3 regions of the Neobacillus sp. NPDC097160 genome follow, and region 2 is predicted to be linked to each of the others. Evidence: predicted binding sites of a transcription regulator. Region 2 holds the regulator's gene; each other region holds the start of a gene.
What was found. The regulator Rex, encoded in region 2, represses fermentation and respiration genes when NADH is low (regulators of the CRP and FNR family bind a similar motif). The targets are predictions, from matches to a motif close to TTGTGAAATATTTCACAA.
Positions count from the first base shown of each region.

Region 1: a site for Rex is predicted at 2,256-2,273, ahead of qoxA (cytochrome aa3 quinol oxidase subunit II). Genes of this name have one in related genera too.
Region 3: a site for Rex is predicted at 1,837-1,854, ahead of ACIQXV_RS05520 (cytochrome c oxidase subunit 2A). Genes of this name have one in related genera too.

Region 1 covers NZ_JBIWDU010000007.1:217,747-222,797, forward strand. The annotation lists gene qoxB (cytochrome aa3 quinol oxidase subunit I) at 1-1,183, opposite strand, end outside; gene qoxA (cytochrome aa3 quinol oxidase subunit II) at 1,240-2,196, opposite strand; gene chbG (chitin disaccharide deacetylase) at 2,485-3,192, opposite strand; gene ACIQXV_RS12355 (PTS sugar transporter subunit IIA) at 3,247-3,555, opposite strand; gene ACIQXV_RS12360 (6-phospho-beta-glucosidase) at 3,570-4,886, opposite strand; gene ACIQXV_RS12365 (PTS sugar transporter subunit IIC) at 5,004-5,051, opposite strand, start outside.
Region 2 covers NZ_JBIWDU010000022.1:85,219-90,269, forward strand. The annotation lists gene ACIQXV_RS25465 (MDR family MFS transporter) at 1-856, opposite strand, end outside; gene ACIQXV_RS25470 (cytoplasmic protein) at 867-1,574, opposite strand; gene ACIQXV_RS25475 (polymer-forming cytoskeletal protein) at 1,590-2,306, opposite strand; gene ACIQXV_RS25480 (YhbD family protein) at 2,319-2,942, opposite strand; gene ACIQXV_RS25485 (redox-sensing transcriptional repressor Rex) at 3,053-3,712, opposite strand; gene moaC (cyclic pyranopterin monophosphate synthase MoaC) at 3,747-4,244, opposite strand; gene ACIQXV_RS25495 (ABC-F family ATP-binding cassette domain-containing protein) at 4,415-5,051, shown strand, end outside.
Region 3 covers NZ_JBIWDU010000003.1:226,222-231,272, reverse strand. The annotation lists gene ACIQXV_RS05530 (isoprenylcysteine carboxyl methyltransferase family protein) at 1-314, opposite strand, end outside; gene ACIQXV_RS05525 (type III polyketide synthase) at 315-1,403, opposite strand; gene ACIQXV_RS05520 (cytochrome c oxidase subunit 2A) at 2,049-2,198, shown strand; gene ACIQXV_RS05515 (cytochrome c oxidase subunit II) at 2,220-2,696, shown strand; gene ACIQXV_RS05510 (b(o/a)3-type cytochrome-c oxidase subunit 1) at 2,696-4,363, shown strand; gene ACIQXV_RS05505 (DMT family transporter) at 4,437-5,051, opposite strand, start outside.

The DNA of each region.
Region 1 (5,051 bases), on a different contig from region 2:
CCCCTGTTACCCCGCCAATTGTGAATGTCGGAATAAACAGTAAAGAATAAAGCATTGGCGTCGTGATCTCAATTTTTCCTTTCCAAAGTGTAAACAGCCAGTTAAATATTTTTACACCTGTCGGAACAGCAATCGCCATGGTGGTTATTGAGAAGATACTGTTTGTTAGTGCCCCTTGACCCATGGTAAAGAAATGGTGCGTCCAGACTAAGAATGATAATAGTGAGATAATCACCATTGAGCCGACCATTGATTTATAACCATATAGATTCCGACGAGCAAACGTTGAAATGACCTCACTATAAATCCCAAATGCCGGTAAAATTAGGATATATACCTCAGGATGTCCCCAAACCCAGAAAAAGTTCGCCCAAAGCATATCCATACCGCCATTCGTGGTGGTAAAGAAATGCGTTCCAAATAACCGATCCATGGTTCCCATTGCCAGTAATACAGTTAATACGGGGAACGCAAAAACGATGATTGCGTTCGTAACTAAGGAAGCCCATGTGAACATTGGCATTTTCATCAACTTCATACCTGGTGCTCTCATTTTAAGAATGGTGGTGATAAAATTGATCCCCGTCATTAATGTCCCAATACCGGCAATCTGTATCGCAATCATATAATAATTCGTACCAACTGATTCACTAAAATCGGTACCTGCCAGTGGGAAATACGAAGTCCATCCGGCGTCAGGTGAGCCTCCAATGACAAAAGAAATGTTGAAGAGCATCGCACCCATGAAGAATAGCCAAAAACTTAAGGCATTTAAGCGCGGGAACGCTACATCGCGCGCCCCAATCTGTAACGGCACAACAAAGTTCATTAATGCCATAATGAATGGCATCGCCATAAAGATGATCATAACGACTCCGTGTGTTGTGAAAATTTCATTATAATGCTGGGCATCGAGCAGCTTGTTTTCAGGTACAGCCAGCTGCGCACGCATCATAATCGCGTCTACCCCGCCGCGGAATAACATTAAAAGAGCAGATATTAAATACATAATCCCAATCCGTTTATGGTCAACTGTGGTTAACCATTCACGCCATAGATAACCCCATTTTTTAAAATAAGATAAACCGGCGATTATCGCGATAACTGTTAGACCAATGGCTACCATTGATGCGTAAATCACTGGACTTGGATGTGGGATGGCAAAGCGATCAAAGAAATCCATACTGATATGACTCCTTTCGAGAGTATTTTTTTCAAAGTTATTAAACTTTAAAACTATTAATGGTGATGTTGTCCAGATTCTGAATTGCTTTCACTTGCATGGTGATGCTGTTCAGATTCTGAATTGCTTTCACTTGCATGTTCATGTTTATCCGCATTCTCAGAAGGGGTTGACCCATGATGATGTCCGCCATTTTCCCCTTCCGGCGGCGGCAAAAATCCTAAATGCGTTCCAGTGTAAGTGGATTGCCCTAAGTGACCCGGTTCCAAGAGTTTATCAAATTTTTCTTCAGTCAGTGGTTTTGCTGTTTTCTTAACTTCTTTTACCCACTTAGCAAATTCATCTTCTGACATGGCCTTAACATTGAACGTATTTTCAGCGAATCCCTTCCCGCTAAAGTTTGCATTTCGTCCCATGTATTCTCCTGGTTCGTCAGCGGCTAAATGAAGCGTGTTGACCATGTCAGACATCGCGTATTTTTGACCTCCGAGTTGTGGAATCCAGAAACTGGTGATGGGTCCATAGGAATAAAGTTTAAATTCAATTGGCCTATCAGTTGGAATATACAAATAATTAACTGTTTCAATGTTTTCTTCAGGATAACTAAAATGCCATTTCCAATTCGAGGAGGAAGCATAAATAATTAATGGTTCTTTATCACCATACCCTGTCGGAGTGGCCTCCACTTTATAGTTGCTTTGAACAGACACAATTGAGAGGAAAATGACAATTAATACTGGAATCCCAACACAAATCGTCTCAACCAGCACACTCCCTTCAATATGGGGTGGTTCATAATCTTTCCTTTGTTTAGATGCACGATATTTTATCAGCATAAATATCAGGATGCCAAAAACAGTGAGAACAATAACCGACATGATCCCGATTGATAATATAATGTCCTTGGCTTGTGTTGCAGCCTGTGGCCCTTTCGGATCCAAGACCATTAATGGTTCACAACCCGTTAGCACAGTGGCTATAGTAAAAAACAACGTCAATAAAGCCCATTTCATTTTTGGATATTCCCCTTTCCATTATTCTAGAAAAACAATGCATACCAATTTGATATACGTTGTGATATAAATCACACTCTTTAGCTATATCTTAATATCAATTCTTTGGAAAAGACACCGAAAAACCGAATGTGTCACTGAATGTTCATAATCCCCTTTTCCGTAAAGAAATCTGATGCAAATCATTAGCTTTTTGAATGAAGATTTACTATCATAAGAAAGTTTAGTGTGAATTTGCAGAAACAAAAAAGGCCCCTTCTATTTGAAGGTACCTTTTTATTAATATTTTTATAATAAGATAATGTTTTCCTGCAATTTGGTTGATGTTAGAATCTCAAGTTCTGTTAATCTTTTAAAGGTATAAGAAGACATGCTTAATAGGGTATTATCTAAGTATGCCGGATGGCACATGATTTCAGCTGTTATTCCATCCTCTAAACGTGAGGAAAGGTTATAGAAATAATCTTCCTTTACGCCATCACTGTAAAAATCAAACAGGGAAATATCCGCGGTAGATTCTACTCCCTCAATCGGGATTTTACCATTTCGTCTTACCGGCAGCGTGAATTTTTTGGATAGTTGCTTAACAACTGGCTGCAGTTCTTTTAATGTATGGATATGGTGATGGCTATCAAGGTGCGACGGCTTCAAACCAGTTTCCAAAAATCGCTCAATTTGCGCCGACCATTCGTGTTCGATTTCCGTTAATGAAACCTTCGCCTTACTGCCTAATTCAGACAAAGATTTGAAAGAGCCATGTTCATTTACCAATGTTGAAGCGTTTTTGGTTAAAGGCCATCCGCAGGTAAGGACAAGGTGAATTCCTACTCGTAGGTTTTGATGATCTTTGGCTAGTTGAACCGCATGTTCTATCCAATCCATGTTCATCATCATTGAGGTGGAATTAACAATTCCATATTTATATCCGTCGATGATTCCATGGTTTACGCCAGGACTTAGACCGAAGTCGTCAGCATTTACAATCAATTTGATCATTTAACATCACCTGTTTAGTATTTGGGGATGATCTTTTCTTTGATTCTTGACAGATCATCGGAATTTCTCATATAATTCAACTATTTCTGAGGCCATGTCCTTAACGGTCATTGCATTCATTAAATGGTCCTGGGCATGAACCATTAACAATGAAATCTCCGTTTTTTCGCCTCTAATTTCGCCTTGAATGAGTGAGGTTTGGACATGATGTGCCTCATTCAAGGCAACCGCCGCCTCCTGCAGTTTTTCTTTTGCTTGTATAAAATCCCCTTGTTTTGCTGCTTGGATGGCCTCCATGGCTGCACTTCTCCCATTACCGCCATGGAGAATAATTTGAAAGATGATTGCTTCTAAACTTTCCATTTTTCCACTCCTCACTAGCTAAAAAACTGCGGTAAATACCTCTTGTGTGCTTCAAGCATTTCGTTTAAGATCATCTTCGCCACACGATCACTTGGTACAAGCGGGTTTATTGTCATTGCCAATAATGCCTTGCCATAATCACCACTGATAGCAGCTTCAATCGCTGTCCGTTCAAATGATTTAATTTGCTGGACCAATCCATTCACTGCGATTGGCAGCTCCCCCATTGTCAGAGGTTTTGGACCGTCTTTAGAAATCATACAACTGACCTCAACCGCCGAATCATAGGGAATACCCGTAATTGCCCCTTTATTCATTGTATTTACAGCCTGGATATCCCTCCTGTCAGTATAAATCGAGTGTATAAGTCGTACAGCCGACTCGCTATAATAGGCACCACCGCGTTTCTCTAAATGCGGCGGCTTAATAGAAAGATTAGGATCTTTATATAATGCAAACAATTCCTTTTCCAGTTTCTTGACTACCTCTGCACGTGTCCCACCTTCCTTGAAATTTTTCAATTCTTTTCCCAGCATTTCTCCTGATTTATAATAGTAATTATGATAGGGGCATGGGAGAACATCCAATGCCTTTAGGAAATCGGGCTCCCAGCCCATCGCATGAATATTTTTCATTGTAATGCTTTTTTCCGGATCCGTTAGTAAATCTATGACTTGATCCTTAACTGTAACCCCATCAACATAAACATTTAATCCAAACACCATATGATTCAATCCGGCAAAATCGATTCTTACACGATCATGATCAATGTCTAAAAGTTTAGCCACACCCATTTCCATTCCAATCGGCACATTACACAACCCGACGACTTTTTGAATATTGCTATAACGGAATACTGCTTCCGTCACCATACCGGCAGGATTGGTAAAATTGATCAGCCAGGCATTCGGACAAACCTCCTCCATCTCCCGGCAAATATCGAGGATAACAGGAATCGTTCTAAGTGCTTTAAATAAGCCCCCAGGGCCATTGGTTTCTTGACCAAGAACACCATGACTCAACGGAATTCGCTCATCTAATTCACGTGCAGCCAGCTGCCCGACACGGAATTGTGTGGTAACAAAATCAGCAGACCTTAATGCTTCTTTACGATCTAAACTCAAATAAATTTCAATCGGAATACCTGCCTTCTCCACCATTCTTTTTGCCAAATTCCCGACAATTTCAAGCTTTTCCTTCCCATCTTCAATATCTACCAGCCATAGTTCATGGATAGGAAGCTCCTTATGAAAGTTTATGAAACCCTCGATAAGTTCTGGCGTATAACTGGACCCTCCACCAATTGTTACTACTTTTAATCCCTTTTTCATCCAATCACTCCTCATGTTGTGACCCTTGAAAAATATGTAAACGACATAATCTAAAAAGAGCCCTGAAGGAGAATGAACGTGTTTCACTCAGGGCCCCACTGAATTATTTTGAGAAATTTAGTTCACAGTCGGCTCGGTTGACGTATTTTCCTTTGCTTTTCTTGC
Region 2 (5,051 bases):
GAATATAAACGGTCGCCGCCATAAACGCTGCCCCGTAAAACAAGCCAACAAGCGTACTTCCGGCAAACAGTTGATTTTTAAACATGGAAAAAGAAATGATTGGGTCCTTCGCCTTTGTTTCAACGAATAAAAAAAGGAGAGATAGTGCTGCAAATCCGGTGAATAAACTTAAAATAACGCTAGAATCCCAAGCATATTTCTGTCCGCCAAGTTCAAGGGCGAACATTAAACAAACAACCGCTCCAATTAAGGTCACAGCACCCCACCAATCAATCGATTGTTTTTGGTGTACCGGTGATTCTTTGTAGGAAATGACAATAAAAATCAGCGATAAAATCCCAAGCGGCAAATTAATATAGAAAATCCAATGCCAGCTGATATGGTCAGTAATATAAGCCCCTAATAACGGTCCAAAGATACTCGACAGCCCAAAAACGGCGCCGAACAAGCCGCCCATTTTCCCGCGCTTTTCAGGAGGAAAGAGGTCGAACATAATCGTAAACGCAATCGGCACGAGTGCGCCGCCGCCAACCCCCTGAATAGCACGGTAAATGCTTAATTGTGTAATCGTCTCCGCTGTGCCGCATAGGACCGAACCTGCCATAAACAATAGTAATCCAAAAATAAAGAATCGTTTCCTCCCATACATATCTGATAACTTACCGAAAATCGGCATCCCCGCCATTTCCGCCACCATGTAGGCTGAAACTACCCAGACAAAGCTCTCCAACCCGCCAAGATCACCGACAATCGTCCCCATTGCCGTAACCACAATCGTGTTATCCATCGATGCCATCAATATACTCAATAATAACCCTGCAACAACCAACCCTAATTTACTTTCCTTCGCTACCATAAATCCCCCTCTATATCTTTTCCGACATTTTCACAGTTGAATTCTTATCCTGGATAAAATCTGTCGAATATTCTACCCGGCCAATTTGACAGCCTGAGCCGATTTTGACAAGGTTTCCCCTGATGATATCCGCCTTCGTATTTTCAAGAAAAACCTCATCCCCTTCAATCACCTTCACAACAAGTGATCCCTCATCCTTTACAAACGGAAGCAGTGCCGTTTTTCTTTTAATCGTGATTTTCTCACCGCCGATCTCCTCTGCCGTGCTGTCGCCAAAACGCAAGCCAATATTGATCGTGTCCGCATTTAGGAGACCTTTGATTTCGAATCCGCCACTTAACTCGAATTTCTCATATTCGACATCACCGCCCACGGAAATACTGCCCTTAATATTTGCCACTTCGCCGTAAAGCTGCTCACCCACCTCAAGCGTGCCAAGAATCTTCATTTTTTTCAATGCAGCCTTTCCATCGATGGACAGCGTCCCCATCACCAGCATGTCACCAGACTCCATATCCCCCTTTACTTCCGATTCACCGATCACTTTTACCGATCCTGCTTTCACATCCGCCAATGTCTCACTCGTTCCGTAAACATGAAACGATGTGCATTCGACATTACTTTCAATCGTCCCTTCTCCGCGGATGCTTACCTTATCGTAACTGCCGCCTGGGTAATTGCCCGATCCATTTACCGTCAGATTTTGACCCTTTTTCATTTCTATTTCCCCCTTTTACACTTTTCTGGACTCTTTTACAATGGCCTTTTTATCTACTGTAAGCTCGCCTGTATATTCCACGAGACCAATTTCACATTTAGCCCCGATCGTAATATGATTGCCACGGACAACAGCTGCCTTTGTATTTTCCAATTCAATTTTGTCCCCTTCGATACATTCTGTTTCCAACTGTGTTTGCATAAAAGTCTTGAATAATCCCATTAATGGGGCTTTGTGTGTAACGAGAATCGTTTGCCCGCCTATTTCCTTTGCCTTACACTCTCCGAAAATTTTAATATCCACGTGATCAGCATTTAAAAGCCCGCCAATCCTAAATATGGATTCCGCATTAAACGTTTCGGCTTCACAATCCCCTTCGACCGTAAGCCTGCCTTTAATTTTGATTTCCTCTGCCTTTACCCTTCCACCGATAGTCGCTTTTCCCGCCACCTTGAAATGATCCACATAGAGGTTATTTTCAATTTTCGCTGTTCCATCCACTGTTAACATTTTGCATTCGAGATTCCCTTTAATTTTTCCGTTTCCGTTAACCTTCGCTTTATTCGTCATGACATTCCCGTTGACCATACCCGAACCATGACATTCAAATACTACACACTCTATATCGCTGTTAACTGTTCCTTTTCCATTGATAGTTACATGGTGAAATTCCCCGCCGTTTGCTGACCCAAAGCCGTTAAGATTCAGGTCTCCCCTTTTTTTCGTATCCATGGTCATTCTCCTTTATAATAGTTTCGCTTTCATCTCTTCCATACATTTCACAAGAGAAAGCTGCACAACGATTTTCGTTCCCTGTTCAAACTTTATTTCCTCCGTATTTATGAGTAAAAAGCACGATGAAACCCCCAATTTTCTTGTCAGCACGATTTCCCCGTTTTTCTGTTTGATTAATCCCCTATTATCCTTTACGACTTGAAGCAGCATTTTCCCTTCATCTAGGTTAATTTCCCCGGATTGCAGCAGCTTCTCTAATACATAGACTTCAAGAATTCTTGAAAAATCAAAATGTGATCCGCCCTTTTCATGCTCAAGATATAAGTCCATAACCGCACCCGAAACAATGTTACGTTTTACTAGTTCATCATTAGTGAAATGTAACTCTGTTACATTAGGAGAAAACATATCTGCCAGTTCATCCAAGGAAAGATTCTCTTTCATCGTCTGAATCTTGTCGATCCGTTCTAAGATCTTTTCTTTTGGAAAAAATGTTTCCTGGCCCGTAAACGTTGACTTTCGAACAAACCATTCCTCTGGAATGAGATCCTTTCGTTTCCAGCGATATAGCTGTCCGTACGAAATCCCTGCCATATCCAATAAATCCTTTTTAGAAATTAACTCCTCGCTCATTAGTAAAAACCCCTTTCTGTCTTATAATGTAACATAACACTGTTACGCATGTAAAGACTGAAAATAAAAAAAGGGCTATTCACCACTTTCTGTGAATAACCCACTTCAACTTATTCTTCTATTTCCTCTGTCTCTGTCGGATAATGCTTTAAAAAGTAAATGAGTGATTGCAGTTCTACTGCTAAGTCGATATGATGAACCCGAATGGACGGAGGGACATTTAATCTTGCCGGGGTAAAGTTTAATATCCCTTTCACATCAGCTTTCACAAGTCGGTCGGTAATCATCTGTGCTACGGGAGCCGGAACGGTTAGAATCGCAACTGATATTTGTGCATCCGTCAGCACCTTTTCCAATTCATCCATATTGTAAACCGGTACCTCGCGGATTTTGGTTCCCATTTTTGCCGGATCGACATCGAAAGCACATTCTATTTTTGTGTTATTATTTTTTAAAAAATTATAGTTTAAAAAGGCCGTACCAAGATTACCTACGCCAATTAACGCAACCTTTGTTAATTCATCCTGGTCGAGTGTTTTACGAAAGAAGGTTAGTAAGTAATTGACATTGTACCCATAGCCTTTTTTCCCTAATGCACCGAAATACGAAAAATCGCGGCGAATCGTTGCCGAATCGACCTTAACCGCTTCACTTAATTCCGCAGATGAGACCCTTTGCTTGCCGGAAGTATGCAGGTTTTTTAAAAATCGATAATAGAGGGGCAGCCGTTTGGCTGTCGCCTGTGGTATCTTCATCGTTTCATTACTCATAATCTCCCACACCCCTTTAAATTTTAGTTAACGATCATTTCACTTGTTCAGTTCGCTTAAAGTCACCATTTTTTCCGCCCGTTTTCTCAACTAAATAGGTCGGTCCAATGACCATGCCTTTATCGACTGCTTTACACATATCATAGACGGTTAAAGCACAAGCTGAAGCGGCTGTTAACGCTTCCATTTCCACACCCGTGTTCCCTTTTGTTTTAACCGCTGCAGCAATTTGTAATTGATAATTTTCTTGCTGACCCTTTTCCCATGAAAAGGAGATATTTACCCCTGTTAAGGGAATTGGATGACACATCGGAATGAGATCCCAAGTCTTTTTAGCCGCCATGACTGCCGCAACCTGAGCTACTGCTAAAACATCACCTTTTTTCATGTCATGATTGGTTATTTTTTCAAAAATTTCTTTACTAACCGTTATGCTGGAATGAGCCAGAGCGGTACGTGCCGTTTCCAGTTTGTCGCTGACATCGACCATCTTTGCTCTGCCTTCTTTATTAAAATGAGTAAATTCTACCATAAAAAATATCCTCCTATCCAAAAATAATACACTATTTTTCCTTTTATGTGTGTGAAACTTTGAACTTTTTTATCTGAGTAAAGACATCGCCTGATACTGAAAGACTAGCGCTTTATTGCCGACATTCCCTTTATACGGTACACTACTAGTATGTACAGAGGTGAATAAAGATGATTTTGTTGCAGGTTAATCAACTACAAAAATATTATGGCGCTGACCTTATTTTATCGAATATAAAGCTAGAATTACAAACGCGGGACCGAGTTGCCCTCGTCGGTCGAAACGGCGCTGGAAAATCGACATTATTGAAGATTATTGCCGGCCACTTGTCACATGATGGCGGTGAGATTATCAAGCCAAAAGAAGTGACGATCGGCTATTTAGCGCAAAATACCGGCCTTGAATCTAATTTGTCCATTTGGGAAGAAATGTTGACTGTCTTCGAACCGCTTCGCACGATGGAAAAATCACTGCGCAATCTGGAAGTGCAAATGGCCGATCCTAATGTGTTCGAAAACACGGTGAAATACGAGAGAATTATAAAAGAATATGATCAGCTCCAAGTGCAATTTAAGGAACAGGGAGGCTATCAATACGAAGCAGATATGCGCTCCGTCCTGCATGGGTTAAATTTTCTCGAAAGTTCCCTAATGATTTCTAGTTTAAGCGGCGGACAGAAAACCCGGCTAGCCCTTGGCAAGCTGCTGTTAACGAGACCCGATATCTTAATTCTGGACGAGCCCACAAACCATCTGGATATTGATACCCTATCATGGCTCGAGCAATACTTGCAGGGCTATGATGGCG
Region 3 (5,051 bases), on a different contig from region 2:
ACAAGAATTTTTGTATTCCAATACTTTCCGAGGGATGCGATTGCCCAAATTCTGATAAACTGGGCAAAACAAAATAAACAAAGTACGAATGGCCAAACTCGGGAAAGTCCCCGTTCCAACAAAACCTTCTCAACCATTAATACGACAAAAAACAGCACATGCATCATGACCATATACTTATAGTGCTTTTCACCAAACTCCACTGCTCCTTGCTGCTTCATCCATTTTTCATTTCCTTTTGCAACAAAAAGTTCGACCACACGTTGAAGGATGATAAAACTAATGAATAGTATAAAGGGAAAGAGGTCATCCATTTAATTCCACCTCAATAACAGTAATTCTGAGCTAAAACCTGGTCCAAGTGCGGTTCCGAGACCAATAGCATTTTTCGGGATGTCCATCTCCATATATCGTTTTAATACATAAAATATCGTTGCTGAGGACATATTTCCATATTGTTTTAAAACCTCCAATGATATTTCATTCATGGAAGAAGGAATATCTAATGCCTTCACATAGGCATCCAATACTTTTTTTCCGCCGGGATGGGCAATGAAACAATCTATTTGCTCGAGTTCAATTTTGTGTTCCGCTAAAAAATCCCTAACATTTGGTCTAAGCCAACCTTCGACAATTTGTGGGATATCCCTGGAAAAAACAACAAATAATCCTGTATTTCTCAATTCCCAGCCCATCACATCCAAGGAATCAGGCATAAGTGTCGATTGAGTCGCGATAATCGAAGGTGATGCAGCCTTCTTGCTTAACTCCTCTACATTAACATCATCACCGCAAACCAATGCACAGGCAATTCCATCGGCAAAAAGAGATGTTCCAATTAGATTGCTTTTGGAAAGGTCATTTTTCTGAAACGTTAAGCTGCAAAGCTCGACGGATAGAACGATGACTCTGGCCTTTGGAAACGCTAAACAATACTCAAATGCTCTTGATAATCCCGCCGCACCACCGGCACAGCCGAGTCCCCATACCGGCACCCGCTGTGTATGCGGGTTAAAAGGCAATTGATTCATAATTCGCGCTTCAATACTTGGGGTTGAGATGCCAGTTGACGAAATAAAAAAAATCGCGTCAATCTCTTCGTATGGAATATTTTCCTTAAGAAAGTTGTCATTATTTAAGCATTTCACAATAGCTTCTTTTCCAAGTTTCACAGCAGATTCAATATAGGCCCTGTTCTTCTCTTCAAATGAATGATTCTCTTTAAACCATTCAATATTTTTGACAAAATGTCTTTTTTCAATTTGCCCATTCTGAAAGGCTTTTAACAACCTTTCTATATCCTTAAATACATCAGCAAAAAGCTCTTTCGCAAACATAGATGCTTGGTCTTGGGGAATTTCAAATGGCGGAATAACCTCTGAAACAGAAAGAATGGCAGGCATCATCATTCTCCTTCCACATATGTAAGGGTATTTTTTCCAGAGATCTAGAGAATTATTCGAGGAATTGATCATGTATAGATGCAAAAAAAAAGCTTCCCTATTACTGGGAAGCAAACGTTTTGAAGGTTGTTGTTGTGCACTTAAATTATATCGCGGATTATGATTTCCTTCATTACATAATCATTTCCAATTTCATTATTACTTTTCAGATTGCTTTTGAACTTCAATCATTATTTTGTTACTTGCCAATAATCCGCAAACTTTGCAATATTCCACTTTATTATATAGAAGGCGACATTGTTCGCAATAGTATTTTTCCAAAAAGACCACTCACTTCCAAAGGAAATTAGGGAGTATATTTTTATCTTATTTTTGAAATTCCAGAGTGTGACTTTGTGATTGAACCATTATTCAATTACTTTTATCACAGGTAAGGTGTGATAGTTCACATTTTCTTCACATTTACTCCGGTTTATTTGTGATATAAATCACTGTTATATCAAGTTTTTACCATTAACATAGTAGATACCTAAGGAATGAACAATTTGTGAACTTTGAAATTTCGTATTTTACTTTTACGATTGTTTTGTATTATGAAAGAGAACTTATTTATTTAATCCAATTTTCTGAAGGGGGTCTTGAGGGATGGCGAAAGCGGAACTGAAAACAAAACAAAAAACAGTAGTAGAAGACAGATCTTCGCTCAAAGGGACATTAGCATCCGTTTTCTTATTGGGAGCGTTTATTATTGTCACCTGGGTAACCGTTTACTACCTATTTGTAGAACGTTTTTAATGATTGAAGGGGGAAAAAATTATGCATATGCATAAACTTGAAAAGATTTGGCTGACTTTCGGTATTAGCTGCCTTGTCATTTTTTTGACAGTCGTAGGTGTTAGCGCCTTCTATCTAGGCAACAAACCGCCGAGTTGTTTAACAACTATAAATCCTGAAAAAGTAGATCAAACAAAACCTTTTAACGAACCGGGTCTTCACAATGTTGACGGAAAAGAGTGGGATTATGAATTAGTTTATGTTGCATCCGCTTTCTCTTATAATCCGGCTAAAGTGGAAGTGCCGCTTGGGGCAAAAGTTAAAGTCATTGCCACCACAAAGGATGTCATTCATGGCTTCGAAGTGGCCGGGACGAATATTAATATGATGCTTGAACCTGGTTATGTCAGTGAATATACGACAACGTTTGACAAAGCAGGCGAATATTTAATTGTTTGTAATGAATACTGTGGTGCCGGGCACCATTTAATGAGTTCGATGATTGAGGTGGTAAAATAATGGTTAACAATGCAGCTGCAAAAGTAAAAGTTGACCCTCGTGATGCAAAGCTTTCCATGGCACACTTCTTTGTAGCCTTTTCAGCCCTTGCTTTGGGCGGATTAATGGGGCTCCTGCAAACCCTTGTCCGTTCCGGAAAATGGGAACTTCCTTGGGGAATTGATTATTATCAAATCTTAACTGTCCATGGTGTATTAATGGGACTTGTGTTAACAACCTTCTTTATTATGGGATTTCAATATGCTGCCGTGAGCAGAACTGCCGGCGAACATTCGAATGCCGCTAGGCTAACTGGCTGGATTGGCTTTTGGGTCATGTTAATCGGTACATTAATGGCAGCTACAATGGTTCTACTCAAAGAAGCATCTGTTCTTTATACATTTTATGCGCCGCTTAAAGCACACTGGATTTTTTACTTAGGCTTAACCTTTGTTGTTGTCGGCAGCTGGATTGACGGTGCAGCACAAATCATGACGTATGCAAGATGGCGTAAGAACAATCCGGGAAAACCAAGCCCATTATTAAGCTTTATGGCTGTTATTAATACGGTTCTTTGGATTGTCGCTACATTGGGTGTGGCTGCAACTGTTTTATTCCAATTACTTCCATGGTCACTTGGATTAGTTGACACAGTAGATGTACTAGTCAGCCGTACATTGTTCTGGTATTTTGGTCACCCATTAGTGTATTTCTGGCTACTGCCAGCGTATATGTGTTGGTATGCTATTATTCCAAAAATTATTGGCGGAAAAATATTCTCAGATTCATTAGCACGTTTGTCCTTTATTTTATTCCTGCTCTTCTCTATTCCGGTTGGTTTCCACCACCAATTAACAGAGCCAGGAATTGATCCAGCTTGGAAGTTTTTCCAGGTAATCCTTACGTTCATGGTCATTATTCCATCGCTAATGACTGCTTTCTCTTTATTCGCAACATTTGAAAGATATGGACGCTCCAAGGGGGCCACAGGTCTTTTTGGCTGGTTTAAAGTACTTCCATGGGGTGATGCCCGTTTTACAGTTCCTTTTATCGGTATGGCTAGTTTTATCCCTGCCGGTGCCGGTGGGATTATCAATGCTTCTAACCAAATGGACCAAGTTGTCCATAACACTATTTGGATTACAGGCCACTTCCATTTAACTGCAGCAACATCTGTTGTTCTAACGTTTTTTGGAATTTCTTATTGGTTAGTACCACACTTAACAGGACGTAAATTAACAAAAGCGATGAATAAATTAGGGATCATCCAGGCATGGGTTTGGTTCATCGGCATGGCTTTCATGTCTGGTGCAATGCATATTCAAGGTCTGCTTGGAGGTCCAAGACGTTCTGCCTTCTCTACTTACGGCGGTGCAAAGCAAGCAGCTGAGTGGATTCCATATCAAATCGCTCAGGCAGTTGGAGGATCGATATTATTCCTTGGAATAATTTTAGTGCTGATCATCTTCGTTAACCTTGCTTTCTTTGCGCCAAAAGGGGAAGAAGAATTCCCAGTTGCTGAAGCTGAGAATCTCGAAGAAAAAGCACCAATGGTATTCGAAAACTGGAAATTATGGCTAGGTATTACAGCGGCTCTTATTCTTTTCGCTTACACGATACCGTTTATCGATATCATCCAAAATGCCCCTCCAGGCTCAAAAGGATTCCAAACCTGGAGTAAATGGTAACAAGAAAAGCGGAAGCCCCGTTTATTGAACAATTCTCAAAGTCAATATGTTTTAAGTTTGAAAGGCTTTAATCCTAGATTGAAGCCTTTTTACTATATATCTTCCTATTGCTTTTTTTAGAACGATTAATAAACAGAACCGATAAAAGAATCACAATTGATCCGATTGCTTGAATGAATCCAAAACCTTCCTTATAAAGAAAAACACTTAATATAGTAGCAATTACTGGCTCTACGGTGGCAATGATAGATGCTTTACTTCCTTCTACTTTTTCAAGTCCTTTCGTGTACAATAAATAAGCAATTACCGTAGGAAACAACCCTAGACCGATTCCATATAAGAGCACATCACCACTCACAAGCCGGCTCCATTTATCCCAAAGACGTGTCACAGGCAGTAATGTGATCGATGCGATAAAAAAGGTATACAATGTAACCGTAAAAGTAGAATATTTCCTTAATGCAAACTTACCAAATATAGTGTAGAGGGCATATCCAAATCCTGCACCAAGACCTGTCAGGATCCCAATGGGCCGAATGGATGCCGCCGCATTTAGATTGACACCTGCAACTAACACGCACCCTACAATTGTTGCTATAACGGCTAGTATTTTAGTTTGATCCATTTTTTCTTTTAACAATAAATAGGATAAAATTGTAACAAATGCCGGTGCTGTATATAATAAAAT